2 regions of the Serratia sp. JSRIV002 genome follow, and region 2 is predicted to be linked to the other one. Evidence: riboswitches for the same ligand, from Rfam matches in the RefSeq annotation. Region 2 holds a riboswitch; the other holds the start of a gene.
What was found. Region 2 has a riboswitch for magnesium ahead of mgtS (protein MgtS). Riboswitches for the same ligand answer to the same signal wherever they lie in the genome.

Region 1 (16,410 bases), 1.6 Mb from region 2:
GTAAGCCACCCGCTGGCAAGGTAAAATCCATGGTCATCGCGGGCCATTGCAACTCTGCGACCGGATCGTGCGACAGCGTGACGGTATCATTATCCACCGCCTCGACTACGCCCAGCGTCTGATACTGTTTTCCCCCCTCCTGCGTGGCCATCTGCGGCAAGGCGCTGCGCATGCTGGCTTCGGAATCAATCAGGAACTGGCCTGAAGTCACCACCTGTTGCCCGGCTTGCAGACCCTGTTTGATTTCTACCCAGCCGTCCTGTGCCAGGCCGGCGATAACATCAACCGGAGCAAAATGGCCGTTACCTTCCGCCACCAGCACCCGGTTGCGATCGCCACTGCCGATCAGCGCCTCCTGCGGGATAGCCAGCACCGGCTTGGCCCCGGCGTTTTGCGCCAGTTGCACCTGCAAATACATGCCCGGCTTCAGGCGCTGTTGAGGATTTTTCAGCACGATACGCGCTTTAAAGGTGCGGGTTAGCAGATCGACGTTAGGCAGCAGCTCGCTGACCTCCCCGGTGAAGCGTTCACCCGGCCAACTGGCGGAGCTGGCTGCCACCGCATCGCCAACCTGCAACAGCCCGGCCTGCGCCTGCGGATAATCAATCACCATCCACACCGGATCGAGACTGGCCAACTCAAACAGGCCCTGCGTTGCGGTAACCTGCATCCCTTCCCGTGCGTCCAGCTTGTTGATAAACCCACTCTCCGGGGCGGTAATGGTAATGCGGGTCTGGGGTTGGCCGCTGCGTTCAACCTGGCGAATGATGGCTTCAGGCATAAACTGCAATGCCAGGCGCTGGCGGGCGGCAGAGGTCAGTGCGCTATCGCCCAGTTTGCGGATCGCCAGGTATTCCTGCTGTGCAGCACTCCAGTCCGGGATCCATAGCTGTGCCAACGCTTGCCCTTTCTTTACCTGTTGCTGGCTGGCACGCACATAGAGTTTGTCTATCAGACCGTTGGCACGTGCGGCAATAACCTGCACGCCACGTTCATCGGTGGCAACGCTGCCATAGGCATCAAGCTGCAAATTCAGTTCACGCAGTTGTGCAGCCGTTGTACGCACACCCAGATTCTGCTGTTGGCGGGCGCTGATGGTGACACCACCGTCATCCTGCTGCTCATCGACATAGCGTGGCACCAGTTCCATATCCATAAACGGCGATTTGCCCGGCTTATCAAAACGCTGGCCTGGCACCATCGGATCGTACCAATACAGCACCTGCCGTTCGGCACCGCCGCTAGCAGGTTGCGCCGCAGTTCTTTCCCCGGCCAACCAGTAACCGCCCATAGCACCGCCCAATAAGGCGGCTAACAGCGTCAGGCTAAAACGCATTTTCATTACATTGCCTCCTGCACGGTGAGATAACGGATGGCTGCCCACAGCTGCGCCAATTCACGCGCAGCCTTACCGGCGCTCAGACGACTATCGAGCAAGGCCCGGCGCGCTTCCAACACCGAGGAGAGATCGCTTTTGCCACTGCGGTATTGCGCCAGTTGCAGTGCCACGCGCTGTTGTTGCAGTGGGATCGCTTGCTGCTGTTGACGCTGCCATTGCGCCTGTGCAGCCTGATACTGCGCCAACAGAGTATCTAGCTGGGCCTGATGGTCGCGGATCAATAACGTCAACTGATCGTTGGCCTCCATCGAACGGGAAACGTCGGCGGCATAGTCCTTATCCTGCCGCTGGGAGCGGAACAGCGGCAGATCGACGGTAAACATCACGCCCGCCATATCCTCATAGCCATCGGCCCGTTTGCCATACGATACTTCTATGCCCACGTCAGGAATGGCGGCCACCTCGGACTGCGCCGATCGCGCCTTGGCCACATCGGCCTCACGGCTGGCCTGCACAACTTCAGGGTGCTGTTTGATCGCTTGTCGCAACAGATTGCTCTCGGCGGGCAGGCGCTCGAAACGTGGCAACGGCCCACCGATCCCCTCAACCTGCTGCCCGGTCAACTGGGTCAAGCGCGCCTGGGCGATGGTGACGTCACGCTGCGCCTCGCTAAGCCGGTCCTGCATCGCCAACAGCGTCAAGCGAGCATCGATGACGTTAGCGGCGGGCGAACTGCCACTGGCCACTCCGGCATGTTGGGCGGCGATTTGCTTTTCACTTTCTTTGAGCAAAGCCGTGGCATCTTTCAGCGTCTGCTGGCTCAACGCCAGTTCCAACCAGGCCTGTGCCGTCTGCTGCTGCAAGCGGGCACGGATTGTCGCACTGTTGGCCTCGGTTTTACTGGCCTCGGCACGCAGGGTATCCGCCTTACGCTGGCGCTTGGTACTGCTGACGTAATCCTGCATGATGCCAACCCGCTCCATGGTCATCCCTTCACGGGTCAAACGCCGGGCGTTACCACCTTGTACCGGCACGTTTTCAATGCCGAATTTCAGCTTGGGATCGGGTAGCTCCATCGCCGAATCCGCCATGTTTTGCAACGCATTCACCTGATGCTGGTTGGCCGAGAGCTCGGCGGAATAGCGCTCGGCCGCCGCCAGCGATTGCTCCAACGTCAGGCCGGTTGCCTGCGCACTCGCCGTCCAACAGGCGAGCAGCAGCCAGCCCACCCGCAAGGGGTGAGAAAGTAGTCTGGACATGGTGCCCCCGTTAGTCTTGGCTGGCGCGGATGGCGGTCAGCTGATAGCCGCCGTCAACCTGACGGAAGCTGAACTCCACCGCAGTCCCGGCAGCCAAAGCAGGCAATGGCGGCTGTGGCTGAAGGAAATTCATGGTCATCGGCGGCCAGTTCAAGGCAGGGATGGCTGGGTGGGCGAGCGATACTTTCTGCTCACCCCAGGCCTTAACGGTCCCTTTAGAGTGATAGACGGCGACGTCTTGGCTGGCATGTTGGTGATGTTGCATCTCCGCAGCGGAGACGAATGAAGAGAACATCAGAGAGATGAAAACGGCAGTGATCAGATTACGCATAACGATAGCTCCATAGAATAGACAAAAACAACTCAGGTCACCGTGCTGGACGGCAAAGCGGTTGGTTTGGCTATTCACGGAAGCGGCAGAAGACGATCTCTGCCGGCGGGCCTGCTATCGGAGGGGTTTGCCAATCGAGGCGGGAGAACTGCGCCTGGGGCTGAGGATCGGCAACCAACAGCTCACTGTTGGCAGGTATTACTGCCGCCAGGGCAAGGCTACCGTGGTCTTGCTGTGCCGAATCTGGGACGCAGTGCTTTTCACACAGCGGCCCTTCGGCCTGCATCATCTCATTGGCTAGCGCATCGGCGGCCTGCATATGCATCGTATGCTGCGCGGCTGGCGCAACGGTGGTGAGTTGCAGGTTGCAGTGATGGCTGGCGATCGCCAGTTGGCTATTGAGCAGTAGCCAGCAGACGGCCAATAGCCATGCTGCAGCCCGCTTCTTGGCGAAGCGCAACCGGTGCATAGATATTGAGATGGACGCCAAAGCCGACATGCAAAAATTCCAGAGTAAGAAACCGTGCTGAGTATATCGGCAGAAAACCGTCACAGGAACGGAATTTACACCCGCTGACAAAGCCGCCTCGGAACGATCCTGTAAACTGGAAATGCTTTGATTTCAGTCAACTACGCTGCTTAAAAAATCCCGTTAATCATAGCAAAAACCGGCTTTCGCCGGTTTCCATGATTAATTTAGTCCCAAGGTCCACTGGGCTATTTTGAAGTAGATGATCAAGCCGGTGCCGTCTATCAGCGTAGTGATAAACGGGGCGGAGACTACGGCAGGATCCACACCGAAGCGTTTCAGTGCCATTGGGATCACGGAAGAGACAATCGCGGCCCAGAGCGTGATACAAACCAGGGTCAGGCTCACAATGAGCGTAATCTCATAGCCGATACCCATCATCCAGCCACGGAACGCACCAGCACAGGCCAGCGTTAACGCTATCATGACCGAAGTCGTCATTTCCTTGCTCAGTACGCGCCCCAAATCGCGCATGCGAACCTCTCCCAAAGCCATCGCTCGCACAATGGTGGAGGTGATTTGCGTACCGCTGTTACCACCTGTACCCACCAATAGCGGGATAAAGAAGGCCAGGGCAATCGCCGCTTCCAATGACTCTTCAAAATGCTGAATAACCGTGCTGGTATAAGCCTCGGCGACGAACAGCAATAGCAGCCATACGCTACGTTTTTTCCACAGCTCGAAGGAGCTCATTTCAAGGTAAGGCTTATCAAGCGGCAGGCTTGCCCCTTGCAAATGGGCATCCTCGGTGTTTTCATCCTCGATAATCTGCGCGATTTCGCGCTCGGTTAAGCACCCTACCAAACGGCCATTATCGACCACCGCCACAATATCTAAATTATTATTGTCCACCAGTTTGGCGATATGTTCACGTTCGTCCGTGGGCTTTACATGGAAGAAGGTGGTTTCCATCATATCCTTGATACGCTCGCCATTATGTTCTTCCTGCAATAAACGTTTAACAGAAAGAACGCCCACCAGTTTGGTGCCGTCTTCAATAAAGATTTGTGCGGGAATATCGTCGTTGGAAAGTTGGTTAACGAATATTTTCCTGGCTTCGCCAACGTAAAGATCTTGATGCAGAACAGAGACTTTCTTGTTCATATAACGCGCGATGGCGTCGTCTTCAAAGTTGGCGTTTTGATAAAGGTCTTGCAATACAACATGTGACATTCTAGATACTCCCGATTGAAAGATGGAGTCTCATAGAGGCGACAAGACAGGACAGCGAAAGCCGATCCCCACGTCTTGGGTTTAGCACTATACAACGTATCCCCAGGGGGAAGTTACCTTAGCAATGCCTTGATTCGGCTAATGCTTGTTTTACCCTTGGTGGCCTCTCTCGATGCCATTAGAGCGGTAACTTGTGTTCGTATAGGAGCCTCGCCATAACGAGATCGTAAAGCTAGATAAAGCGTGGGCATTATGACTGGTTTGATTATTCGTATAGGAGAAATGGTAATTTCGTTGAGGTATTATTTATTTTTTGGGACAAAAATTAACCGGGTTAATTTATTATCCTGTCAGGCCACGGCTAAATTAAACGAAAAAACGCTCGCCGTTTAAGTTATCTGCTGTCAGTTTTTTGATCTGAGAAATCTTAATTTTCACTGATATAAGGTATCGCGTTAAAAACGCATAAAAAAACGGGCACCTATTACGGTGCCCGATTGATAATAGAACGCCTTAGGCTTACTTCTGCAGTTTACGCATTACCAGCGTAGCGTTGGTGCCGCCGAAACCGAAGCTGTTGGACATGACCGTGGTCAGCTCACGCTTGGTTGGCTCGGTCACGATGTTCATCCCTGCCGCCTTCTCATCGAGGTTATCGATGTTGATGCTTGGCGCAATGAAACCGTGCTCGACCATCAGCAGGCTATAAATCGCTTCCTGCACGCCCGCAGCACCCAGTGAGTGGCCGGTCATGGCTTTGGTTGAAGAGATGGCCGGAGTGTTATCGCCAAAGACTTCGCGGATCGCACCCAGCTCTTTCACGTCGCCGACCGGCGTGGAGGTGCCGTGTACGTTCATGTAATCGATTGGTGTGTCTACGCCCTGCATTGCCATCTTCATGCAACGCACCGCGCCTTCGCCCGATGGAGCCACCATGTCGGCACCGTCTGAAGTGGCACCGTAACCGATGATTTCCGCATAGATATGTGCGCCGCGAGCCAGAGCGTGCTCCAACTCCTCAACCACTACCATGCCGCCGCCGCCAGCGATAACGAAACCGTCACGCGCTGCGTCATAGGTACGGGAAGCTTTTTCTGGCGTGTCGTTGTAGCTGGTAGACAGCGCGCCCATAGCGTCGAATTCGCAGGCCATTTCCCAGCACAGCTCTTCACCACCGCCAGCAAAGACGACGTCTTGTTTACCCAGTTGGATCAGCTCAACGGCGTGGCCGATACAGTGTGCTGACGTTGCGCAGGCAGAGCTGATGGAGTAGTTCACGCCACGAATTTTGAATGGGGTAGCCAGGCAGGCAGAAACGCCTGATGCCATCGCCTTGGTCACCATGTAGGGACCAACGCCACGCAGGCCTTTGGCGCGCATGCCGTCAGAACCCGCAACCTGGTTACGTGGAGAACCACCGCCGGAACCGACCACCAGACCGGTGCGATCGTTGGACACCTGATCGGCTGCCAGGCCGGAATCTTGAATCGCTTGTTCCATGGAGAGATAAGCGTAAACCGACGCGTCGCTCATAAAGCGCATCACTTTACGGTCAATCAGACCGGTAGTGTCGAGTTTGACATCACCCCATACGTGACTACGCATGCCGGAATCTTTCAGCTCCTGGGAGAAGGTGATCCCAGAGCGGCCTTCCTGCAGACTTGCCAGGACCTCCTGCTGGTTGTTACCAATGCTGGAGACGATTCCCAGGCCAGTAATCACTGCACGTTTCATTCAAGTACCTCTTCCACAATTTACATTCGGGATTTTGCAACGCACTTTAGCGTACAGATGTACGCCGAACAAGTCCGATCAGAATAATTTTGCATTATCTTTACCCAGTTTGCACCTCGGGGCTACCCCCGTTAAAATCGCGCTATCCCTTGAGTTACGAGCAACCTACCGTGAGCAATGCCCCCATCCAAACCGCAGCGTTAAGCTGGAATGAACAAGGTACACCTGTTTCGAAACAGTTTGATGACGTCTATTTTTCCAACCAGGATGGGCTGGAGGAAACCCGCTACGTCTTTCTGGGGGGCAACCGCTTGCCACAACGCTTCAGCGATCACCCTCGCTCACTGTTTATTGTGGCTGAAACCGGCTTCGGTACCGGGCTGAATTTTCTGACTCTGTGGCAGGCCTTTGCCCGTTTCCGCCAGGAGACACCGGCGGCGAGTTTGCAGCGTCTGCATTTTATCAGCTTTGAGAAATACCCGTTGCAGTTGGAGGATCTGGCGGCAGCCCATGCCCAATGGCCAGAACTGGCTCCCTTTGCCGATGAGCTTCGCGCCCAGTGGCCTTTGCCGCTGCCAGGGTGCCACCGCCTGCTGCTTGCCGAAGGGCAGATCACGCTCGATTTATGGTTCGGTGACGTCAATACCCTGTTGCCGCACTTTGATGCCAGCATGAACGATCAAATTGACGCCTGGTTCCTCGATGGCTTTGCGCCGTCCAAAAACCCCGATATGTGGAGCGAACCGCTGTTTGCCACCATGGCGCGTTTTGCTCGCCCAGGCGGCAGTTTTGCCACCTTCACTGCCGCAGGGTTTGTCCGCCGTGGATTGCAGCAGGCCGGGTTTGAGGTTACCAAATGCAAAGGCTTTGGCCAGAAACGCGAGATGCTCACCGGTCAGCTACCTGCCGGCACCCCGGCAAGCGTCAATCCAAGCCCGTGGTTCCTGCGCCCGGCAGCGGAGAATACCGACGATGTCGCCATTATTGGCGGCGGCGTAGCCAGTGCGCTCACCTCGTTGGCCTTATTGCGCCGTGGGGCCAGGGTGACCCTGTATTGCGCCGATGCACAGCCCGCAGAGGGCGCATCCGGCAATCGCCAGGGGGCGCTGTACCCGTTACTGAATGGCCGGGGCGATGCGTTGGAAAACTTCTTCTGCGCCGCCTTCCCCTTTGCCCGCCGCCAGTATGACGCCTTGCTGCAACAGCAGGTTGAATTCGATCACCAGTGGTGTGGCGTCAGCCAATTGGCCTATGACGAGAAGAGCGCGGGGAAGATCGCCAAGATCCTGGCCGTTGCCTGGCCGCACACTCTGGCACATCCGGCCGATCGCGCTACGCTTAGCACACTGTGTGGGGTCGATACGGGGTTTGGTGCCATCCACTATTCGCTCGGGGGATGGCTGTGCCCTGCCGACCTGACGCGTGCCGCGATTGCCCTGGCCGAACGGCAGGGATTGGTTTGCCACTATCTGCATACGCTTTCCGATTTGAACCGCCATGATGAAGGTTGGCAGTTGCATTTTGCTAAGGGAAAAACTCACCAACATGCGACGGTGATCCTGGCGAACGGGCACCAACTCACCACACTGGAACCTGGCGCCGCTCTACCGGCCTATGCGGTGCGCGGCCAGGTTTCACATATTCCGACTACGCCAATCTTAAGTGAATTAAAGCAGGTGCTTTGTTACGACGGTTACCTGACGCCGGTGAATCCTGGCAACCAGCAGCACTGCATTGGCGCCAGCTACCAGCGTGGTGAATCAGGCACTGAATATAGCCAGGCAGAGCAGGAAGAGAACCGCGATCGCCTGCTGCGCTGTCTGCCAGAACAGGATTGGCCGCAAGAGGTGGATATCAGTGGCCAGCAGGCCCGCTGTGGCGTGCGCAGCGCTACGCGAGACCACATGCCGATGGTAGGTGCCGTACCGGACTATCAAGCCACTCTGGCGCTGTATGGCGATTTACAGCAGCAACGCCAGCGCGGCGAAGCAATTGCCGATGCGCCAATGTATCCGGGATTGTTTATGATCGGAGCCTTGGGCTCACGCGGCCTGTGCTCGGCGCCGTTGGCCGCAGAAATTTTAGCGGCTCAGCTGTTTGGCGAGCCCTTACCGGGGGATAGCGAGATGTTGGCAGCGTTGAACCCAAACCGCATGTGGGTCAGGAAGCTACTGAAAGGACGAGAGGTATAGTTCACTTGAGGGGCCAGCGTGATGCCGTCCCCTTTAGAGCAATTACTCTGTCGGCAACGCTGTTTGATACAGGTTTTCCCACATGCCCAGCACCAGTACCTGATCCGGTGGGGAAAGTTCCCCGGCCTTGATGGCCTTGTCCAGGCTGCTCTGCACCCGCACCTTGAGCTGTTCGGCGCTGTGTTCGGCATGTTCTTCCGATTCCGCCACCGCCAAAGTCAGATGACCGCGCAGGTAGCCACCGGCAAACAGTTCATCATCGCTGGCGTGCTCTACCATGTCATCAATCAGCGCCAGAATGCGCGCTTCAAATTCTGCGATCATCAAATTTCCTCGTTAACAAACAGACTCTGGCCTCAGAGATCTTCCGGGTAGGGAAAATGCTCGGCCGCCAGCGGAGGCGTATTGTAAAACGATTGCAGCGCCTGAATAAAGCGCGCAGGTCGTGTGGGTATTCCCCGCTCCAGCAATTCCAGCACCCGGGTACGGACTTTACGCTGGAAACCAATGCGATCCGGCTCGCAGTCTCCACTGAGATTGTCGCAGCTGACGTTGAACGGGAAACCCGCCGCCACGCAGAACATCCACTCCAGCGCCTGCGGATTAATCTCGACCGCTTCGAATTCACTTTGCGTCTGGGCATCGCGCCCATCCGGGCAATACCAGTAACCGAAGTCCACCAGCTTGCGGCGTTCGGCCCCGGCGATGCACCAATGGGAAATTTCATGCATGCCGCTGGCATAGTAGCCGTGTGCAAAGACGATGCGGTTATAAGGCAGCTCATCATCGGCAGGCAGATAGATAGGCTCATCGTCGCCTTTAACCAGGCGGGTATTGAACTCATCGCTAAAACACTGATTAAAGATTTCAATCAGTTGCGGATACTGGTGTGTGTTTGGCATAAAAAAACTCAAATAACCACAAAATTAAGGAGGCCATTATAGCCGATATCTCTCGGCTTGCCGCCCCTTTGAAATGTTAAAAATGCAACGCCAACCATTGCTGGATTTCCGCCCCGTGATTGTCGTACAGCAATTTGCAGCTCATGATCAGAGACACTATCACGATCATCGGCCGGATCAGCTTCTGGCCCTTGGTCAGCACCATGTGCGCCCCAAGACGGGCTCCGAACACCTGCCCAACCAACATCACCAGACCAATGCTCCAGATCACTTGGCCGCCAATAATAAACAGCACCAGGCTGGCCAGATTGGAGGTGAAGTTCAGCACCTTGGCGTGGGCAGTTGCCTTAGCCAGGTTAAAACCGCACAGCGTCACATAGGCCAAGGCATAGAACGAACCGGCTCCTGGCCCGAAGAAACCGTCGTAGAACCCTACACAGCCCCCAGCTACCAGGCCAAAGGGTAACGCCCCCAGCCGACGCTGACGATCGTTTTCCCCCAGCCGTGGCGTCAGCAAGAAATAGACACCGATACCGATCACCAACAGCGGCAGCATCTGGCGCAGTATATCGGCACGCATATGCTGCACCAGGATCGCCCCGATCACCGACCCCACCAACGTCAGGAAGATGGTCAGCTTCTGGGTATTAAGATCGACAGCGCGACGGCGGACAAAGTACAGGCTGGCGGAAAACGATCCCCCCACCGACTGCAATTTATTGGTCGCCAGCGCCTGCGTGGGAGGAACGCCAACGGCCAGCAGAGCCGGTACGGTCAACAGCCCACCACCACCGGCGATCGAATCGATAAACCCGGCGAACATTGCTACCAAAAACAGTATCCCGAGCAATTCGGGACCTAACACCAGCCCATCCATAAGTCGTCTGCCTACTTTTTTATTTGCGCACTTATTATTTGCGCACACACTACGCCTTAAAACTCAAAAAATAAACGCCCCATTCGAGGCGTTTTTAGCAGGCTATCAGCGGTTGGCGAAGTGGCTATCCAGCAGCGCCTGACAGGTTGGCGGCAGCGGCGGCGGCTCCTTCTTGACCGGATTGGCATTCGGCTGATGCGGTTTGAACCAACTGGCCAACTCGGCACCACAGCCATCCCCCACCGGCGGCGCATCCTGATCCAGACACTCCAGGCTCCCCGCCGGGCAACGCAAGCGTACGTGCATATGCGCACGATGCCCAAACCAAGGGCGCACCTTATGCAACCAACCGCGATCGGCACCGGCATCCTGGCACAGACGCTGTTTGATCGCCGGGTTAACGAAGATCCGCGTCACTTCGCTGTCCTGCGCCGCCATCTTGATCAAGGATTCGATCTGCGGCTGCCACTGGCGATCCACTACCTGCTTACCGTCGCCAGAGACCAGATCGATCGGCTGCGGTTTCAACAGTTGCTGAGCGCTCCAGCGTTGGCGCGGCAGCTGCAACCAGATGTCCACGTCCAAACCGGATTGGTGGCTGGCGTGGCCGCTGCTGAAGCGCCCACCGGCCGGCATGGCCATATCCCCGATCAACACCGTGCCCAGTGCTTTCTGGTTGGCCTGGCTGCTCAGGCGTTGAATAAACGCCAGCAGGTCAGGATGGCCAAAATAGCGCCGTTGGTCGGTACGCATCACCTGATAATCCGGTGAATTCAGTGGCAACGGGTGCGCCCCGATGATACAGCCATTGGCGAAACCGCCAACGGCCTGCGCAGTGCCACTGACCGGGTGATCAATCTTTTGCCACGGCGTTAACGCCAAGGCAGAGCTGGAAGCGATCAACGCAGCGAAACCCAGCAGCCATTTTTTCATCGTAGTCCCTTACCAGCGTGGTACGTCGGAAATCACATCACCGTTTTGCGCACGCTGGCGCAGCAGATGATCCATCAGCACGATCGCCATCATCGCTTCGGCGATCGGCACCGCACGGATCCCGACGCACGGATCGTGGCGGCCACGGGTGACCATTTCCACCGCTTCACCCTGACGGTTGATCGTACGGCCCGGCACCATGATGCTGGAGGTCGGCTTCAGCGCCAGATGGGCAATCACTGGCTGGCCGCTGCTGATACCACCAAGAATGCCGCCAGCGTGGTTGCTCTGGAAACCTTCAGGGGTGATTTCATCGCGGTTTTCACTGCCACGTTTGGTGACTACGGCAAAACCGTCGCCGATTTCTACACCTTTAACCGCATTGATGCTCATCAGCGCATGCGCCAAGTCGGCATCCAGACGATCGAACACCGGTTCGCCCAACCCTACCGGGACGTTTTCCGCCACTACGGTCACTTTGGCACCGATGGAGTCGCCCTCTTTTTTCAGCGCGCGCATCAGTTCGTCCAGGGCTTCCAGCTTGTCCGGATCCGGGCAGAAGAACGGGTTCTGTTCAACCTGATCCCAATCTTTCAGCTCGCAACTCACATCGCCAATCTGCGCCAGATAGCCGCGCACCTGTACGCCAAACTTCTGCGCCAGATATTTTTTGGCGATAGCACCGGCGGCAACGCGCATCGCGGTTTCACGCGCCGAAGAACGGCCACCGCCGCGATAATCACGCACGCCGTATTTCTGTTCGTAAGTGTAATCAGCATGACCAGGGCGGAACACATCTTTGATCGCGCCGTAGTCTTGCGAGCGCTGATCGGTGTTTTCTATCATCAGGCCAATGCTGGTGCCGGTAGTGACGCCTTCAAATACCCCGGAGAGGATACGCACCTGATCCGGCTCGCGGCGCTGGGTGGTATAGCGCGAAGTGCCGGGGCGGCGGCGATCGAGATCGTGCTGCAAATCAGCTTCTGTCAGCGGAATGCCGGGCGGCACACCGTCTACGATACATCCCAGCGCCACACCGTGAGATTCACCAAATGTGGTGACGCGGAAAAACTGCCCAATACTGTTCCCTGCCATCACGGCTCCTTACCGTTGGTTGTCATCCCGTTCGCGTGCAAACGGGGCATACAGGCCCGCACTATGGTGAGCCCAGGTTGTTGGTTAGCTGCGGTAGAGGCTGAAATGCTCTTTGCAGTCAATCAGCTGCTGTTTGGTCAGCATGAATACGCCGTCCCCGCCGTTATCAAACTCCAGCCAGGTGAACGGAATATCCGGATATTGTTCCATCAGATGTACCATGCTGTTGCCCACTTCACAAATCAGCACGCCGTCATCGCTCAGGAAGTCTGGCGCACAGGCCAGAATGCGGCGCACCAGCTTCAGGCCGTCGCTGCCTGCGGCCAGGCCCAGTTCCGGCTCAAAGCGGAACTCTTGCGGCAGGTCAGACATATCTTCCGCATCGACATACGGCGGGTTGGTGACGATCAGATCGTATTGGATCGCGGGGACGTCACGGAACAGATCGGAGCGGATCGGGATCACCTGGTGTTCCACGCCGTGCGCCTGAATATTTCGCTCGGTCACGGCCAGCACGTCGGTGGAGATATCTACCGCGTCCACTTCCGCTTCCGGGAAGGCATAGCCGCAGGCGATAGCGATACAGCCACTGCCGGTACACATATCCAGGATATGGCGTGGCGGATGTGGGATCAGCGCGCTGAAGCGATCGTTGATCAGCTCACCAATCGGTGAACGCGGTACCAGCACGCGCTCATCGACATAGAACTCCAGATCGCAGAACCAGGCTTTATTGGTCAGGTAAGCAACCGGGATGCGCTCGTTGACACGGCGGATCACTCGCTCAACGATGCGGTGACGCTCGCTGGAGGTTAAACGCGCAGTGCGCATATCTTCAGGAATATCCAACGGCAGGAACAGGCTGGGCAAGACCAATTGCACGGCTTCGTCCCACGGGTTATCGGTTCCGTGGCCATAGTAGATATTGGCGGCGTTGAAACGGCTTACGGCCCAGCGCAGCATATCCTGAATGGTGTGCAGCTCATTCACTGCTTCTTCGACGAAAATTTTGTCCAATTTGCCCTCCGGCAGGCACGATGATTCATGATTTAGCCCCGTAGTTTGCCATGAAGCCTGCGACAAATCAGCAGCAATAGCAGCGTAGCAGCATTCTGGTTGGCATTCAGTGCCAGTTTTGCGTCGACAGAAACCTTCGAGCAGGTAAACTAGCGCGATAAATGATAGGCGACGAGCGAATAATGAAGAATAAGCCCCCTCTGAGCAAAGATGAATTATTGCTCTTTAGAGAGTCGGTAGCGGGAGCAAAGAAGCTGCCGCAGGACACCATCGTCCACCCAAAACCGAAAATGAAAACCAAACAGATCGCGCCGCAGCGCCTGTTGCAAGAGCAGGTGGATGCCAGCTTTTACTTTTCCGATGAGTTTCAACCGCAGTTGGAAGATGAGGGCCCAACGCGCTATGTGCGTCCCGGCTACAGCCACTATGAGTTGAAGAAACTGCGCCGCGGAGATTACGTGCCGGATCTGTTCCTGGATTTGCATGGCTTGACGCAGATGCAGGCCAAGCAGGAGCTAGGGGCGATGATCGCCGCCTGCAAGCGTGAGCACGTGCATTGTGCCTGCGTGATGCACGGCCACGGTAAACACATCCTCAAGCAGCAAACGCCGCTGTGGCTAGCGCAACATCCGGACGTGCTGGCGTTCCACCAGGCTCCCAAAGAATGGGGCGGTAACGCAGCCATACTGCTGTTGATCGAACTAGCCGAATAGCGAAATAAAATGGCACTTGGCGGTGCCAAACAATCCGCAGTGACGGTGTCCAAAAGGGGCCATGAGTTGGGAACCACCTTGACGAAATAGCCCCTACCAATCCTGGCAAAAACTTAAGTCCCCTCCCCAGTACCCTATCCACTTAAATACACCAAACGCCTGTAAGCTGGGATTTCAAATAAAACATTTGTTTTAAATATGCTTAAAACAAAAATCATTGATGTGATTTAAAATTTACGAGAATGATCCTGTATTAACGCCAAAAAGTAGACAAGGGGAATATTGTCAGTAGAATGCGCATTTTGTTATACGTAGATAAAGCGTATACATTGTTATGCGCAGTTAATAACTGCTACAAATAGCCGCATCGCAAATATAGCACCTTAAGTTAATCAAATAATAGTATATACCACCTGCACAACTTGGGGATGATCCCTCATGGTTGACAGAAATGAAGTTAGCTGCAAAGCCTTTTTCCACCAGTTCGGCTATCAATATTGATAGCCTTTGCATTTCAAATATTATAGGAAATAATATTATGACCCTAAAAAACAAACAGAAGCCGTTTCTTGCCAAACTTTCGCCAATTTGTTTCTTTAGCCTGCTGGCCTTACAGGGAGTCACCGTTACCCAAGCCGCTATCGTTTCCGCACCAGGTGGCCCATCGCTCGGTGCCAGCTCCATCAAAGGCGGTACGGTTATCGAGATTAATAAGCCCGGCAGAGGGGGCGTTTCTCACAATATCTATAACCAGTTTGACGTAGACCGTGGTGGAGTGGTGCTAAATAACAGCGCACAAAACTCGACGACCCAGGTGGCGGGTGCCATTAACGGCAACAAGAATATGGCCAAAGGGGCCGCTAACGTTATCCTCAATGAAGTCAACTCCGCTAAAGCCAGCCAACTCAACGGGATGATTGAGGTAGCAGGCCAGAATGCACAGGTTATTATTGCCAACCCATCGGGGATTACCTGTAACGGCTGCGGTTTCATCAACGCCAATCGTGCGACCTTGACCACGGGCAAGGCCTCGGTGGCTAATGGGCGCGTCCTCGATTACGTTGTCAACAAAGGTAAAATTACCATTACTGGCGATGGCTTGCAGAGTTCCAGCGCCAACTATACCGATTTAATTGCCCACACCGTTGCCATTAACGCCGACGTGCAGGCTCAGGATCTAAGGGTCACTTATGGCCAAAACCGCGTTAATGTCGACAACACCAAAGCCACCCTGCTCTCTGCTGCTCGTCAGTCTGGCATAGGTCTTGACGTTTCCAACCTGGGCGGCATGTACGCCAACAAAATTACGCTGATCGGTACCGGGAATGGCGTGGGTGTAAATAACGCTGGCACCCTCGCCGCTTCTGTTGGTGATGTGACCATGAACATGAATGGTTCACTCACCAATAAGGGGACTATTTCTGCCCAAAAAGATCTCAGGGTGGTATTGACCCCCAGTAACAACAATACATACGTAATAAACAGCCCAGATGGTTATCTTGAAGCGGGCAATGATATTGATATTAAAAGCTCTTACGTGAGAAACATCAAAGGGACCATGGCGGCCGATGGCAATATCAACATCGACATTTCCGCAGCCTCATCTTCAAATGTAGGGGTTGATAATGATAATGGTGAACTCAGCGCTGGAAAGGGGATTACGATTAGCACCAAAGGATCCTCAATCAAAAACAGCAGCGGTATCATCAGTGCCGTGGACGATGTCACCCTGGACGCCAAGTATGGTGTGAATAACTACGTGGGTAGAATTGTATCAGATGTCGGTGGCGTGACGGTTAATACCGCTAACACGCTCTTCAACGACAGAGGGATTATTGAGGCTAACTGCTGCGTGACGCTGAATGCCTACAAGATAAGCAGTCAATATGGCCTCATCCAAACCAAGGATGACGTTGTTATCAACGTCTCATCCGAACTGAATAACACCCAGGGTGAAATCCTGGCAGAAGGCAACATAGCTATAAAAGCGTCAGAGATTAAAAGCAACTCAGGTAAAATCATGGCTCAAGAAGCCTTGAATATCGACGCCGCTCGTCTGGTTAATAGTGCTTATCACAATCCGACCCAAGAATACGGAATATTCAGCGGTGGTGACATGAACCTAAATTTAAGCTCCTCACTCAATAATGAGTATGGTGTCATCGCTTCTCAGGGTGATATCACCATTATCTCTAAGTATCTCATAGCCAATAAGCATGGGCATATTGGGAGCGATAAAAACATCACGCTGACTGCGGCCAACATTGGCAATCACAATGGCAATATGATTGCTGGCGAAAATCTGGTGGTTAATGC
Region 2 (16,410 bases):
CTTAATCTAGATAAAATTCTGTTGAACATTCGCCACCCTCCTGAAATGTACTATCACATGTGATAATGGCCCGATAACCAATTTGCTGTCTTGAGGCATAATAAACTTTTTCTCCTTTATTGCAGGAGAATTTTTTACTTTTTAAAAATGATGTGACGCTCTCTACGGAGTTAGTATTGTTGGAGAGGTAAATATCACATGGGTAGCCACTTTTCATATGGTGAAAAGTATCAAAGAACCTACCCGAATTTATATTTAAAATGAGTCCTGTCATGCATCCAAGGGTGAGGGTTAATAATAAAATAGCATAGAAACCTCTTCTCTTTGACTGGGGGGGATTGTTGGTTGGGGACTCAATGGTATCTTGCTGAGTATCCTGGCAGGCCATCTCATCTATCGTACCTTCCAACGGCAGAGTTCTTGTCTCTACACTGTCTGATGAAAGCTGTGTCTTTAAAATAATTGAGGTTTTTTTTTCTATAACCAGACCTCTTCTATATCTTGTTGCAATAACATCATCCAAGCCAAGTGTTGAAAACGCCTTTCTGATGGTGAGTATCGTCTGGTAAAAGTTATTGTCAGAAGCGATAACGCCCCTTTTTTTCCAGACACTGTCCATTAGTTCTTCTCTGGGGATTATCTGCCCCTGACGCGAGATAAGAGTAGAAAGGCACTCTGTTGCTGTACTTAAAAGTTTAATCTTCTCATCATAATTTTTTGAAATGAGTAGGTTTTCATCGGGTATGAAGTATACTTTTTGGTCAATGAGGTAAATGCAGCGATTGCTGATTTCTGCATCTTCTTTATCTACGTCGTTCATTTTTTTCCTTATCAAATCATCACTTAAGTTTCATTTAAGGTTGTATGTTGAGCAAGAAAACCCCATTTTGAATTACCTGTGGCCAAGTTGGTTTATGTTTTAAAATCATTATGTTAGGAGAAATCTAAGAAAGAGTTAATAACTTTATAGGTTCATTGATTTATCATATGATCGCATTTTTTTAAGCAAAATGCACTTTAGGAAAAATCTTAAAATTATAAGAATCTCAGATGATTATTTTTGATTTTTTTTGATTATTTTAAGTGGTGTTACGATGATACTGTGGTTGCCATTGAGAGGGACCTTGGGTATTTAATGACTAATATGGTGCGGGACTTTCTACCCGTGTAAAAATGTATGATGTCATAATTACCTGCCAGATTTCTGCGTGGTTAAGAAAACTATGTATGCTAAGAAAACAAGATTCATAACATGGAGTGACGATCATTTTTTTATATCTGGCCTGAAATCTTTGCATTCGGAATGGAGATTCATTCAGTCGAGACGTTTTCCATCAGAGAAAAAAATGCGTAGTGCACTTAAGAAAACATCCGAAAATAGTATATTTATTGTAAATGTAAATATGGAAAATATTCATTTTTTCTCAAAAATTTTAGGGTTTTTGTTAGCGAATGATATTCTAACAGTTTGTTTTATCGACGTTCCTGTGAAGGTCAGGCCCAATCCAAAGGGCAGTGTATTTTTTTTATCCTCAAAAACGGAAGTTTCTGAAGTTGTAAACTTTATTAACGACGTTAAAACCAATAGAGCGGATAAAAGACACGTTAGAGAAAAAATGTTTTTGTGGCAACGGTTTACTGCTGACGAGGTCAGTATCATGCGCTCGATGATTAATGACGGTATGGACATTAATAGAGTCTCTAAAGTGCTGCTGATGAATTCAAAAACCGTTTATAGGAAAAGGAATAATGCATTATATAAAGCCGGGCTGTCTAATCTTAATGACTTAAGTATGCTTTTGTTTAAGTTTCTCTGGCTTTCTGATAAGGCATTAAATCATCATTAATTCATTCAGGTAAGTAACATCGTTACTCACTGAGTACATGATGTTTTGAAATGGTATTTTCAAGAATTCCGTATAGTTATATGGATATGCACCACACTACCTTAGTTTAAATAAGGTTACTCACTCATATGTTTAAAGGAATACACATGAAAATTAATAAACTGGGCGCCATTGCACTGTCAATCCTGGCCTTGAACTCTACATCCGTATTGGCTGCGGAAGCTGGTGCGACGAAGAGCATTGTGAATGGAGGTAAGGTTTATTTTAAAGGGGAAGTAATTAACGCAGCTTGTGCTGTAGACGCGGGCTCTATCGATCAGACCGTTCAGTTAGGCCAGGTGCGTTCCGCAAAACTGGCTAAAGCGGGCGACACCAGTCCGGCTGTTGGCTTCAATATTCAGCTTAACGATTGCGATACTGCTGTTTCGACTAAAGCTTCTATTGCTTTCTCCGGTACAGCGGTTGACAGCACTAACACTACCGTACTTGCAACGCAGAGTTCAACTTCCGGTGGGGCAAAGAATATCGGTGTACAGATCCTTGATAAAACGGGTTCTCCGCTGGTATTGGACGGCTCAACTTTCAGCACTGCGATGGCTCTGAATGATGGCAGTACGGCTGTTCCTTTCCAGGCTCGTTTCTACGCTACTGGTGCGGCAACGGCCGGTACTGTCAGTGCTGATGCCTCCTTTAAGGTGCAATACGAGTAATCCATTTGCCAGGCAAGGAGGCATTCAGGGCCAGGATGGCCCGTTATACACAATAAAACTGGGATGATAACGATGCAGAAAGTGAAATCGGTATTCTGCTATCTGTTTTAGGTAATTGCTTGAGCATCACCTTACCCAAGGGAGCCGCCAGTATTGGTTCTCCCTGAACTACCAATAAGAAATAGAAAATAACAACGAATAAAAAGGGAAATATGTGAGAAAAATACTGGAGATAACGCGCTGCTTATTCGTGGGATGTTTGATAATTGCCGCCACCGGCTTTTCCGTGCGTAGCGAAGCGGGTGTAGCGCTGGGGACCACCCGGGTTATCTATCCGGCAGGCCAGAAACAGGTTGCGCTGGCGGTCACCAATAATGAGCAGGACAGCACCTACCTTATTCAATCATGGGTGGAAAATGCTGAAGGTGGCAAAGACGGTCGCTTTGTCATCACCCCCCCGCTGTTTGCCATGCAGGGTAAAAAAGAGAACACCCTGCGCATTATCGATGCCACTAATAATCAGCTACCGCAGGATCGGGAAAGCCTGTTTTGGGTAAACGTTAAAGCGATCCCATCGATGGATAAATCGAAGCTGAGTGAAAACACGCTGCAATTGGCAATCATCAGCCGTATCAAGCTCTATTATCGCCCAGGGAAACTGAGCCTGCCGCCGGAGTTGGCAGCGGAAAAACTGACATTCAGCCGGAGTGGCTCAACGCTGACGCTTCACAACCCTACTCCCTATTACCTGACGGTCACGGAGCTGAAGGCTGGGAACCAGGTGCTGGAAAATGCGCTGGTACCACCGATGGGTAAAGCTTCGGTGACGCTTCCTGCCAACACTGGCGGCGAAATCACCTACCAGACGATTAATGACTATGGCGCATTGACTCCAAAAATGACGGGCGCACAGCAATAACCAACAGGGAAGATCCCAGCGGTTTGTTCCCTGGGTATAAAGAAAGAACTGACAGCCGGCCAATTTCAGACCGGAGGGACTATGTCGCAGCTAAAACATGGAACAGGCCATTTAGGCTCACGGTTCAATATGCACTTCAGCCAGTATTCGGGGCGTTTTTTTATCGCCTTATTGGCGACGATACCGACATATACAATACCAGCCGAGCTTTACTTTAATCCCCGTTTTCTGGCGGACGATCCTGCTGCTGTGGCAGATCTTTCCGGGTTTGAAAATGGTCAGGAAGTGCCGCCTGATACTTATCGAGTAGATATCTATCTTAACGACGACTTTATGACCACTCGTGATGTTGCCTTTAGTGCGGGTGAAAACGGCCTCGGTCTGGTTCCGTGCCTGACCGGCAGCCAGCTCGTTGGCATGGGCGTCAATACCTCCGTAGTCAGTGGTATGGATACGTTCGCGCCAGACGCCTGTGTCCCCTTGACCGATATGATCGAGGGGGCCACAAGCCGTTTCGACGTCGGCCAGCAACGTCTTTATCTGACCGTACCACAGGCCTTTATGGGTAACCGTGTGCGTGGTTATATTCCGCCTGAGCTCTGGGATGAAGGGATTACTGCCGGCCTGCTGAACTACAACTTTACCGGTAATAATATTGGTGATGGCAGAAATAATGCTTATCTGAACCTGCAAAGTGGATTGAACATGGGCTCCTGGCGGTTGCGCGACAATACCATTTGGAGCTACAGCAGAGGTGGTTCATCCGACAGTAAAAATCAGTGGCAACACATCAATACCTGGATAGAGCGCGGTATTACCTTACTACGCTCACGTCTGACGGTGGGTGACAGCTATACCAGCAGCGACATTCTTGGCGGCATTAACTTCCGTGGTGCGCAGTTGGTCTCCGATGACAATATGCTGCCAGAAAGCCAGAGGGGCTTTGCGCCGGTTATTCATGGTATTGCCCGTAGTACGGCACAGGTGTCGATCACGCAAAATGGTTATGAGACTTATAACATTACGGTGCCACCTGGGCCGTTCACCATCAACGATCTTTATGCGGCAGGCAACGGTGGCGATCTGCAGGTCACCATAAAAGAATCTGACGGTACCAGCCAGGTATTCAGCGTGCCTTATTCCTCTGTGCCGATGTTGCTGCGCAGCGGCCAGATCCGCTACAGCGTAGCGGCGGGTGAATATCGTAGCGGCAGCAGCCAGCAGGAGAAACCCAAATTCATCCAGAGTACGCTGATGCACGGTATGCCGGCAGGCTGGACGCTGTACGGTGGCACCTTACTGGCGGATCGCTATCGTGCGTTTAACTTTGGGTTCGGCAAGAATATCGGCGATTTCGGTGCCTTCTCGCTGGATATCACGCAGGCAAACGCCATGCTACCCGACGACAGCGAGTATCAGGGGCAGTCGCTACGTTTCCTCTACAACAAGTCGTTTAATGAGACCGGTACAAATATCCAGTTAGTGGGCTATCGGCACTCGACACGGGGTTACTACAGCTTTGCAGACACCACTTACCGGCGAATGGAGGGCTACAGTATAGATACCCAGGATGGGGTTATACAGGTGCAACCCAAATTCACTGATTACTACAATCTCGCCTGGAACAAACGCGGTACATTACAGGCCAGTTTGACCCAGCAGTTGGGGGGGGCAGCCACCTTCTATCTGAGCGGCAGTCGCCAGACCTACTGGGGGACCGGCAAGGCTGACGAACAGCTGCAAATGGGACTGAATGCCGCAGTGGACAACATCAACTGGACGCTGAGTTACAGTCTGACCAGAAGCGCCTGGCAGACAGGCCGCAACCAGATGTTGGCTTTCAACGTCAACATCCCCTTCAGCTACTGGCAGCGCTCCAACAGCCAGTCAGTATGGAACAGTGCCAGTGCAAGTTACAGCATGTCCCATGATCTGAACGGTCGGATGAACAACTTTGCCGGCCTCTACGGTACGCTGCTGGAGGATAACAACCTGGGTTACAGCGTGCAGACCGGTTACGCCAGCGGAGGCGATAGCCGTAGTAACGGTACGGGCTATGCGGCGCTGAACTACCGTGGCGGTTACGCTAACACCAATATTGGCTACAGCCGCAGCGACGGTTTTAAGCAGCTGTACTACGGCGTCAGCGGTGGTGCACTGCTTCATGACAATGGCGTCACCTTGAGCCAGCCGCTGAACGATACGGTGGTGCTGGTGAAAGCGCCTGGCGCGGGTGGCATCAAAGTTGAAAACCAGACCGGTGTTCGCACGGACTGGCGCGGTTACGCCGTACTGCCTTATGCCACCGACTATCGCGAAAACCGGATAGCGCTGAATACCAATACTCTGGCCAATAACGTCGAGCTTGATGATCCGGTGGTCAGTGTTGTACCTACCCACGGCGCGGTAGTGCGCGCTGATTTCAACGTCAGAGTCGGGATAAAAATTCTGATGACGTTGATATACAACGGCAAGCCAGTGCCATTCGGTGCCCTTGTAACATCCGAAACCAACCAGGGCGGCAATATCGTCGACGAGAACGGTCAGGTTTATATGAGCGGTATGCCGCTAGTGGGCAAGGTTCAGGCAAAATGGGGCCATGGACAGGACAACAGTTGTGTGGCTGATTATCGCCAGCCGAAAGATAGCCTGAACAAAGTGCTGAATCAACTGACGGTGGTGTGTCGTTGATGAAACTTAACCTGTTTAGTGCGCTATTGGCTTGTTACATATGCTCGGCCGTTGCCACCGATAACTCCATTTCTCTTTACGGAAACATCCTGAATAACACCTGCGCAGTGGCAGGTGAATCGAAAGATTTTACTGTCGATCTGAGGCATAACGTCGCTAAACAATTTCACACAGTAGGCGCGACGACATCACCAGTACCATTCCGTATCGTGCTTTCCCCGTGCGGAAGCTCGGTAACGGCGGTAAAAGTCAGTTTTACCGGTACTGCGGATAATGACAACACAAGTCTGTTAAAGCTCGACAGTGGTGCGGCTGCTGCTGCGGGAATAGGCGTACAAATTCTGAATAGCCAGCAGACGATGTTGTCGCTCAATGCCACATCGTCATCAATATCATGGACGACGCTGACACCAGGACAAACCAACGTACTTAATTTTTATGCCCGTTTGATGGCTACCCGGATGCCGGTCACCGTCGGGCATGTCAATGCAACGGCAACCTTTACGCTTGAATTTCAGTGACAGGAAACTGATATGAATATGAAAAATAGGAATGTGTACCCTCTGCTATTGTCCGGGCTACTGAGCCTCGCCAGCCCATTACAGGCTGCTGACGTGACTATCACGGTTAGCGGTAAAGTGGTAGCCGGCCCTTGTACCGTTTCAACCTCCAAAGCTTCTGTTGCACTAGGTGACATATACAGTTCGGATATGATCTCCGCGGGTGCCGCATCGGAGTGGAAACCCGTTACCCTAAGCCTGACGGGTTGCCCCATCGGAACGTCACAGGTGACAGCGACATTTAGCGGGACGGCTGATGCGACCGGTTATTATAAAAATATGGGGACCGCGGGTAATATTCAGATCGAACTGCAGGACGATAAAGGAACCAAGCTGAATAATGGCATTAAAAAGGCAGTATCGGTCGTCGATGCTACCAAGTCGGCAAGTTTCCCACTCAAAGTCAGAGCACTGTCTGTAAACGGTGCGGCTACCCAGGGAACTATTCAAGCGGTAATTAGCATTACCTATACCTATGCCTGATTGATGAGTGTTTTTATGGAAAAAATCATATTAATAATATTATTGATGGGATGCTCTTTTAATAGTTTGGCAACTACGTGTATAGATTTGACTGGTCAGACTATAAGTGATAAAGACGAGAGCGTCGTGAATGTCTATGTTGATATTAGGCCGAGTATTTCTGCTGGGGAAAACATGGTAGTAAACCTTTCCAACTCTATCAGTTGTAAAGATCGCTACAAAATTAATGGTGGGAACGGGAGCCCCGTTTTTTTTTATTTTGCACGCAACTCAGGCTTCACGGGGGAACTATCTAAATATGCTGGTTATTTAGAATTCGTTAGAACTAAGTATTCATTGCCGTTAGGTACCGAAACTTTCTCATATTTTTCTTCTAACTATAATTATACACCACTCTCCGCTAAGCTTATTATTACGCCTGACTCATCTGCCAGAGGAGTTGTGATACCAGCCGGGAGCAATTTTGCTGTTTTGTATGTGCATATGATGGATAGAGGCCCTGATAATAACGGCCCTGTAACACTCGAAACGTACACATGGAATCTAATAGCTAATAACAGTGTCGTCATTCCTACAGGAACCTGCGATGTTTCAGCACGTAATGTTACGGTCTCATTACCTGATTATCCTGCTAGTACTCCTGTGCCCATTTCTGTGAATTGTTTGAAAAATCAACAGTTGAGCTACTACCTTTCAGGAACGACTGAGGATGCCGGCAACACCGTTTTCCGCAATACGGCTTCAGCCTCTGCCGCACAAGGGGTTGGCATACAGATAACGGGCAACGGCAAGGTTATCCCTGCGAACAGTAATGTATCACTGGGTAACGTTGGAGAATCGTCAGTGGAGCTTGGGTTAACGGCGAGCTATGCACGTACCAGTGGGCCGTTGACCGCAGGAAACGTTCAGTCAATCATTGGGGTGACGTTTGTTTACCAGTAAATGTAAGCGAATATTCCATGGCTATTTAAACCTTCTTAACCCCCTGATGCTGGCAGCTCAGCATCGGGAGGCTTGGTTTTTTGGGGCACATCACGCCGGCAATTTCTACTTCGATGCTGACTGTGCCCACTCCCTATTCCGCTGTGAGGGATCACAGCGGTTCAACATGCCCCACCACCCGCGATACCATCGGGAATTGTATTCTTAATTGCCGTTCAATATGGTCCACCGCATCGTGCACCGCAGAAATCGACAAGGCTGGAAGGGCCCGACAGTGAAAATTCACAATCACGCCCTGTGGCGTTTCTCGCGCACGGATATCATGGATGTCTTGCACCAATCCGCTGTTTTGCGCCGAAACCGTCAATGCTTGTTCAATCCTTGCCAGTTCGCCGTGTTCCACATCCTGGCTAGTTAGCCAATCCAGCATCTGGGGCTCCAGGTGGGTTTCAATCTCGGTATTTTCGCCCAAGGTCTGGCGTAGAGCCTCCTCCACCTCGCTGGCAATATCATGCGCCTGCTCTACGCTGGCATTGGCCGGAACCAGCAGATCCATCCCGATCGCCACACGGTCTGCCAATTGTTGTAGCGAAAGGCTCTGTACCACGGCCCCATGGTTGGCGGCCAGCATGCGAATACGGGTTGCCAGATCTTCATCACTTCTGGCTTGAGGGATGGCAATCACCCTCACTTCCGAGTTGGCGTATTGCTGCGCAAGTTTGGCGGTAATCGCCAGCTTCAATTCCTTGATCCGCTCAAGCGGTAGCGTACGGCATACCCCAACGCTCACCTCGATAAACAGCGTGGCTCCACCACTGCGCAGACGAATATTCTCCGTAGACAGCACCGCGGGGAAGTCATTAAGTATGGCAGCGATATCTTCCCGCGTGCCAGCAGGTGCAGTATCAATCAGGGAATCAAAGGAGCGTTTCCCCAGCTTCAATGCGGCAGTCAGGATAAAGCAGGCGACGATCAGTGCTGCCAGCGCATCTGCACGGGCAAAACCAAAAAGCACAAAAACCATGCCCAACAGCACCACACCAGAAGACAACATATCGGAGAAGAAATGCAAAGCATCGGCTTCCAGAGCCGCGCTGTTGGTGGCTTTGGCCACGCGGTTCAAGGCTCGGACACGGAAGAAATCAACCACAATGGACACCAGCAGTACCGCAATCACTACCGGTGCAGCTACAATCTGGTTGGCCTCACCTATCAGGCTGCTTACTGCTTCAAAGATGATCCAACCGCCAGCCGCCAACAGGAGCAGTACCTCAAACAGTGCGGCCAGATTCTCAACCTTGCCATGACCGAAGTGATGGTCATCATCAGCAGGTTTATCGCTGACGCTCACCGCCCACCAGGTGATGCTGGTGGCTATAAAATCGGTAAATGAATGAATGCCTTCGGAGATCAGGCCAATACTGCCGGTAAATATACCTGTGATAAATTTACCTAACGCCAACAATCCGCTGATAATCATCGAGTTTCTGGCGACGGCCTGTTTTTTATTTTGCATAGCACAGCTCATAGTTGAATTAAAAAAAATCAGCGTTTAGTTTTTACGGAACATTGCCAGACAAAAGCGACGAGCAGCAAGCTTGCGGTCGCTGTCAGCAATAAACAGGAAAGAAAGGCAGTTTGACCGGTGGAATACAAATAAATCTCATTAATACCTACCGAGATCATAAAAATAGCGTACAGCAACCCAAGAATAAAAATTATCATCATTATCACGCGCGGTAAATACCGTCCGTTTATTGCGGTTATTCATCCTCCCCGCAATGATTGATGAGGCTACGGGGAGGATGATGCTAGGCGGATCTTTTTCGTTCATTAGTCATCCCATTTGGTGCTCAGATAGGCTGCGATCAGCCCCAATGAGCTGATGAAAAACAAAAATCCCATAAAAAACATCATATTTCCCATAATCTTATCCTCGGTTAACTGTAATCGATAACGACCTCTGTGGTTAAAAGTAAGTGTGTAACGTAGTCTCTGGCTTCATTCACCGTCCTGGTGCCAGCGGCGGTGAAAAAGTCAGCGTTCAAAGCGTTAGCAATGGCTGATCCGCCTGTGCTGCTGGCGTGGTAGCGGTCATCGCTGAGGAGTCTGGAAGTGATTGACCCTATTGCTGTTTAAACTTCAACAGTGCATCGCATAGGGGAGTAAACCAAAGAGGGGGAGTGCAGAAAGCCTATCTCCGCGTCCAGGTTTTAGCACTATACAACGTATCTGAAAAATTTCAGAAGTTACCTTGGGCTGAACCTTAATCCGATAAAGCCTGTCTTAACCTTGGGCATCTCTCGATGTCGTCAGATCAGTAACCTGTGTTTGTATAGGAGCCTCGCCAAACGAGATACTGCATATAACTACGCGGTGATTATAGGCGCGTTGGGAGCGATTGTGCTCGAAAATCGGCATCTCGTTGAGGTTATATTTAAGAAGTTATATTTAAAAGAACGATTTATCTTAATGAATGCTAATTTTGCAGTGATATAAACATTATGGTGGGGATATTCAATTGCCTTAATCAGCATTTATAAGCTGAATAAAAGCAAAAACCGACCTTTTACAGTCGGTTTTACAGTAAGGAATGCACCATTTACCGCATGGTCACGAATTCTTCCGCAGCGGTTGGGTGGATCGCCACGGTGTTGTCAAAGTCTTTCTTGGTCGCTCCCATCTTGATTGCCACGGCGAAGCCCTGCAGGATTTCATCCATGCCGAAGCCAATCCCGTGCAGACCAACAATCTTCTCTTCTTCGCCCACACACACCAGCTTCATACGGCATGGTTGGCGATGCTGAGTCACAGCGCTGTACATGGCGGTAAAGGACGATTTATAGACCTTCACTTTGTCCTCACCAAACTGCTCTTTCGCCTGCGGTTCGGTCAGGCCGATGGTGCCGATCGGCGGATGGCTGAACACCACGGTGGCGATGTTGCTGTAATCCAGATGCTCGTCTGGCTTGTTGTTGAACAGGCGCTCGGACAGTCGACGGCCAGCGGCAACGGCAACCGGGGTCAGCTCAACCGCACCGGTGTTGTCACCTACCGCGTAGATGCCTTTCACGTTGGTGTTCTGGAATTTGTCGACCTCGATGTAACCTTTGGCATTGGTTTTCACGCCGGTGACCGCCAGGTTCAGATTGTCGGTCGCTGGTTCGCGGCCGATGGCCCAGACCAGGCTGTCCACGGTGAACTCTTTGCCGTTTTCCAACGCCAGCGTCAGGCTACCGTCGGCATTCTTGACGATGGATTTTGGAATGGATTCGGTGTGCAGGGTTGGCCCTTCGGTGTTCATCACCTCAACCAGGGTTTCTACAATCATCGGATCGAAGGTACGCAGCGGGGCGTGTTTACGCACGAACAGATGCGTTTCCGCTCCCAGCGCGTTCATCACACCGGCAATCTCTACCGCGATGTAGCCAGCACCCACCACTGCCACGCGTTTTGGCATGGCATCCAGCTCGAAGAAGCCGTCGGAGTCGATGCCGTATTCGGCACCAGGGATCGACGGATGGCTCGGGCGGCCACCGGTAGCGATCAAAATATGGTCGGCGGTGATTTTCTCGCCGTTGACTTCTACGGTATGTGCGTCAATAAAGCGGGCAAAACCTTTGATCACGTCAACTTTGTTTTTACCCAGCACGTTGTCGTAGGAAGTATGAATACGATCGATGTAGGCGGTGCGGTTGGCGATCAGGCGTTTCCAGTCGAAGGCGTTAACGGTGGTATCGAAGCCGTAATCCGGGCCGTACTGGTGAATGGCCTCGGCGATTTGCGCCGCATGCCACATGACTTTTTTCGGGACACAACCCACGTTAACGCAGGTGCCGCCAAGCTCTTTGGCTTCAATCAGTGCGCATTTCTGGCCATACATGGCTGCCCGGTTGATCGATGCGATACCGCCGCTGCCGCCGCCAATTGCTAGATAATCGTAATGTTTCGTCATCTGGGTTTTCCATGAGTTGTGTGATTCGAGAAGGGTAAGAGTTTAACGCCTGACTGGGGGTTGTCGCAAAGATTGCGTCGATGGCTGTAATAGGCAGAGGCTTGATCCTCTGCCCGGTCGATTTTACACGATAACCAGTTCGGGTTTTGCCCGATCGAGCGCTTGGCGATCGGCACTGCTGATGCCAGTATCGGTAATGATCATGTCGATCTGGCTCATCGACAGCACCAGGTTGAAACCCCGGCGGCCGAACTTGGTAGAGTCGACCACCGCGACTACGCGCTTGGCTGCCTGAGCCATCACGCCGCTGATAGAGTAGCCTTCATTAAAGGTGGTAATGCCGTTGGTGGCGTCCAACCCGTCGGCCCCGACGAACATCACGTCACCGGCAATACCCTGTAGGGAGAGCTCCGCGATGGAACCGTGCATGGAGCGCGTCTTATGGCGCAGCGTGCCACCACACAGCACCAGCGTGATGTCTTTATTGTCGGAGAGCGCAAAGGCGGCAGGCAGGTTATTGGTGATCACTGTGATATTGCCCATCTTCACCAGCTCTTCGGCGATCAGCATGGTGGTGCTGCCGCTGTCGAGGATCACCGTATCGCCGGGGTTGACCATCGCTGCTGCCTTTAAGGCAATGCGTTTTTTCGGGTCTTTGGCCAGCTGGTAGCGTTCCTCCAGGATGACCTCACCGGTGGTTTTCGGCGCCTCGGCCTCCTGCTCCAACTGGCTGCCCGGCCTGGCGGCACCGCCGTGGAAGCGGATCAGCAGGCCTTTTTCTTCCAGCAGGCGCAGGTCAGCGCGGATGGTAACTTCAGAAATTCCGAAGGAATTCGAAAGATCGCTGACCAAGATGCTGCCGTTCTGCTGAACCAAGTCGACAATTTTGTTTCGTCTTTCAAAAGAGTTCATCATCCTGACCTATCGAAATGTTTTGCTTTTATTTTATGCGAAAGGGATATGAAAGGGGAGCATAAAGATCAAGGAGATGGGATTTGAGGCAAAATAATGGCTGCACCAGGGCAGCCATTGGCTAAATATCACTCTTCGCCGAGCTTAAGCATGATTTTTCCCTGCATCGGCATACCGGCCAGGGCCGCAACGCTGGCGGCGTATTGCTGCGGGCGATCGATGCTGGCAATCAATGGCTCCAGAGCCAAATCTGCCGATTGGAACAGCTTCATGGCCTGCTGCCACTCTTCCCCTGGCCACGGGGCCGAATAGTTCATCCAACTGCCCAGCAGCGTTAGCTCCTTGCGCAAGATCTGGCTAAAGGTGCTGTAAGACAGGTGCAGATCCTTATGGAGAGTCCCCACCAGCGCGATTTGTGCCCGCGGCCCGGCGATATCCAGCGCCAGGCCAACCGTTTGTGGCGTGCCGGCGGTTTCCAGGATCAACTGATCAAAACGCCTTTCCTGCAAGCGTTCGGCTATCTGGGCGGGACTGAGTTCTGCGCTGTTAAACGCGTTTTCTGCGCCGATCTGGCGTGCCAGCTTGAGCCGGTCGTCATTGATATCGATCGCCGTGACGCTGCGTGCGCCCATTGCTCTGGCGCACTGGATCGCCAATTGGCCAATGGTACCAGCACCAATGATGATCACCTCTTTGCCCTGACAACCCCCAGCCAACTGAATGGCATGCAGGCCGACGGTGATAGGCTCAATAAACGCCCCCTGCAATAAGCTGACGTTGGCAGGCAATTTCACCAGATTGGCGCGTTTGACCACGATAAACTCGGCGTTGCCGCCATGGCTGCGTGAACCGACGAACTGGTAATGCTTGCACAGCGAATAGTAATGGCGCTGGCACTCCGGGCAGTTAAAGCATGGCAACAAAGGAACGCAGGCCACGGCATCATGCTGTTGCAGATCGGTAACCCGATCGCCACAGGCCACGACCCGGCCACTGAACTCATGCCCCAGGGTAATCGGGTAGAAATGCGCTCCCTTGGCGAATATGCGGGGGATATCCGAACCGCATAGCCCGGAATAAGCCACCCGAACCAACACCTCATCGGCGGCCTCAATAGCAGGGGCGGGGCGTTCTTCAACGCGCACTTCTCCCTCCGTGTGGATCACGACTGATTGCATAACTTGAACTCCGTAGAAATAGAGAGGGGGGAGATAAGCTCCCCCGAAGGATCAGGACATAGCGTTGAGGCTTTGGGCGGCCTGTTGCTTGGCGGTGGCTTCAGCCTGGGCAAATTGACGGGCACGGCGCCAGGTGAGGAACACCCCAATGGCGTAAATGACGCCGATAACCACCAGACCCACCACGTTTTGCCAGGTGAGCAGTTGGATCAGCAGGTAGGTGATCGGTGAGCCGCCTTGGTCCATGGAGGCCACCACTCCGCCCGCTTTCAGGGCACCGGCATTGGCCGCCAGTTGGGTATGTAGCCCGATGGTTTGGGTCGCGATCCACAGCGTGATGCTCATGATGATAAAGCCCGAGATCAGCGTGCGGAACAGGTTGCCCTGATGTACCGCGACGGCGAGGGCCACAAAGAAGCCGATGGTTGCCAGATCGCCGAACGGCAGCACCTGGTTACCTGGGACGATCACGGCGATCAGAATGGTCAGCGGGATAAAGATCAGGCTGGCGGAGACCACGGCGGTATGGCCCAGCAGCAGCGCCGGATCGAGGCCGATAAGGAACTCCTGGCCACCAAAGCGTGCTTGCAGGCGTTTACGAGCGTGCTTGGCGATCGGCGTCAGGCCATCCATGATCGGTTTGATCACCCGTGGCATCAGCAGCATCACGGCAGCGGTTTTCACCGCCAGTTGCAGAATGCCCTTCAGGTCATAACCGGCCAGCGCACCGATAATCAGCCCCATCACAAAGCCGACGGTCACCGGCTCGCCGAACGGGCCAAAGCGTTTCTGTACGTCGTCCGCGCTGAAGTGAATACGGTTCAGGCCGGGGATCTTCTCGATAATGGTGTCCACCAGTACGGCGATCGGCCCCATATAGGCGGAGGTGCCGTGCGGAATGGCAATCCCTTCCAGCCCGAAGAAGTCGCGGGTGTCTTTGGCGAACCAATCCCCCAGCTTGTAGACGAAGGCGGCATGCACCACCACGCCCAGCATACCCAGCCAGTATGAGCCGGTGGCCAGATGCACCATGGCACCGGTAAAGGTCATATGCCAGATGTTCCAGATATCCACGTTAACCACGCGGGTCATACGCATCAGCAGCATCACGATGTTGACCGCAATCGCAACCGGGATGGCGATCAGGGCAATCTGTGAGGCCCAGGTCATTGGTGATGAGCCTGGCCAGCCGATATCCACCACGTGCAGGTTGATCTGGAACTGTTCGGCCATCGATTTTGCTGCGGGGCCGATCGAGTCCAGCATCAGGCCGATAACCAGCCCGATACCGACAAAGCCAATGCCGATATGAATGCCGGATTTAAATGAATCCCCTAACTTCATCCCTAAAATCAGCGAGAAGATGATGATCACGATGGGCAGCATCACCGTAGGGCCGAGATCGAGGATGTAACGCATGATGTCGGTAAACATGGGCTACTCCGTCAGAATGGTGAGTATTTTTTGTTTCAGCGCATCGATGCCGACGCCGGAAATAAACGGCATGCCGTGGACCAACGGTATATCGCCAAACTGCCGGTCGACACGGGCGGTGGTGCAGATCAAATCGGCATCGTCCATATAGGTTTCAATCTCGGTCACGCGGCACTGCACCAAATCCAACTCGATGTTGTGCTCCGCGCACAGCTCTTTGATCTCTTCTGCGGCCATGGTCGAGGTGGCAACGGCACCGCCGCAGGCAACGATAATTTTACGTTTCACAGTGTGGCTCCTTCATATTCTGTTTTTTGTTGTGGTCGGGAGGGCGAAGTGAAAACCCGCTGGGCAAAAATTTCGCCCAATTGGTCCTCGGGGGCGGTCAGTAGCGCAGTGATAAACTCGGGGTGCTGCAACTGGCCAAACAGCGTGCGCAGTAAAACCAACTGCGCAGCCGGGTCGGTGACGATCAGCGCGATAATCAGCGCAACGTCGATCGTGCCGTCATCATCCGCCTGAGCGAAGGGAACGGCATGGTCAGGGCGGATCAGATAAATAGCTGGAGCACGTGCATGCTCCGCTTCACAGTGGGGGATGGCGACCGCGTGCTGCTCAAGGGCTATGCCGGTGGGATAAGCGCTCTCACGCACCAGCAACGCCTGCGGGTAGCTGTTGTGAACGACCCCGGCGTTGAGCATGGTGACGCCAATGTGCTCCAGCGCCTGCTGCGCGTCGGCAAAGCTGATGCCAGTGCGAACGAACAGTTGGCTGTTATG

Region 1: linked by a shared signal. The riboswitch ahead of KGP26_RS19280 (magnesium transporter) and the one ahead of mgtS (protein MgtS) in region 2 are both predicted to bind magnesium.

The regions. Positions count from the first base shown of each region.
Region 1 is NZ_CP074143.1:4,105,630-4,122,039, forward strand. It holds gene KGP26_RS19260 (efflux RND transporter periplasmic adaptor subunit) at 1-1,342, opposite strand, end outside; gene KGP26_RS19265 (TolC family protein) at 1,342-2,598, opposite strand; gene KGP26_RS19270 (copper-binding protein) at 2,609-2,929, opposite strand; gene KGP26_RS19275 (hypothetical protein) at 3,000-3,428, opposite strand; gene KGP26_RS19280 (magnesium transporter) at 3,621-4,631, opposite strand; M-box (ykoK) riboswitch at 4,691-4,861, opposite strand; gene fabB (beta-ketoacyl-ACP synthase I) at 5,151-6,365, opposite strand; gene mnmC (bifunctional tRNA (5-methylaminomethyl-2-thiouridine)(34)-methyltransferase MnmD/FAD-dependent 5-carboxymethylaminomethyl-2-thiouridine(34) oxidoreductase MnmC) at 6,536-8,557, shown strand; gene KGP26_RS19295 (YfcL family protein) at 8,600-8,881, opposite strand; gene KGP26_RS19300 (elongation factor P hydroxylase) at 8,914-9,459, opposite strand; gene KGP26_RS19305 (sulfite exporter TauE/SafE family protein) at 9,536-10,336, opposite strand; gene mepA (penicillin-insensitive murein endopeptidase) at 10,442-11,269, opposite strand; gene aroC (chorismate synthase) at 11,279-12,364, opposite strand; gene prmB (50S ribosomal protein L3 N(5)-glutamine methyltransferase) at 12,449-13,381, opposite strand; gene smrB (endonuclease SmrB) at 13,564-14,094, shown strand; gene KGP26_RS19330 (filamentous hemagglutinin N-terminal domain-containing protein) at 14,546-16,410, shown strand, end outside.
Region 2 is NZ_CP074143.1:5,737,017-5,753,426, reverse strand. It holds gene KGP26_RS26970 (winged helix-turn-helix domain-containing protein) at 2-820, opposite strand; gene KGP26_RS26965 (hypothetical protein) at 1,347-1,847, shown strand; gene fimA (type 1 fimbrial major subunit FimA) at 1,994-2,557, shown strand; gene KGP26_RS26955 (fimbria/pilus periplasmic chaperone) at 2,772-3,476, shown strand; gene KGP26_RS26950 (fimbrial biogenesis usher protein) at 3,558-6,167, shown strand; gene KGP26_RS26945 (fimbrial protein) at 6,167-6,688, shown strand; gene KGP26_RS26940 (fimbrial protein) at 6,707-7,210, shown strand; gene KGP26_RS26935 (fimbrial protein) at 7,226-8,152, shown strand; gene KGP26_RS26930 (cation-efflux pump) at 8,304-9,668, opposite strand; gene KGP26_RS26925 (hypothetical protein) at 9,819-9,986, opposite strand; gene mgtS (protein MgtS) at 9,986-10,057, opposite strand; M-box (ykoK) riboswitch at 10,344-10,515, opposite strand; gene gorA (glutathione-disulfide reductase) at 10,755-12,107, opposite strand; gene KGP26_RS26910 (DeoR/GlpR family DNA-binding transcription regulator) at 12,231-13,019, opposite strand; gene gatD (galactitol-1-phosphate 5-dehydrogenase) at 13,148-14,197, opposite strand; gene KGP26_RS26900 (galactitol-specific PTS transporter subunit IIC) at 14,249-15,631, opposite strand; gene gatB (PTS galactitol transporter subunit IIB) at 15,635-15,919, opposite strand; gene gatA (PTS galactitol transporter subunit IIA) at 15,916-16,410, opposite strand, start outside; gene gatZ (tagatose-bisphosphate aldolase subunit GatZ) at 16,406-16,410, opposite strand, start outside.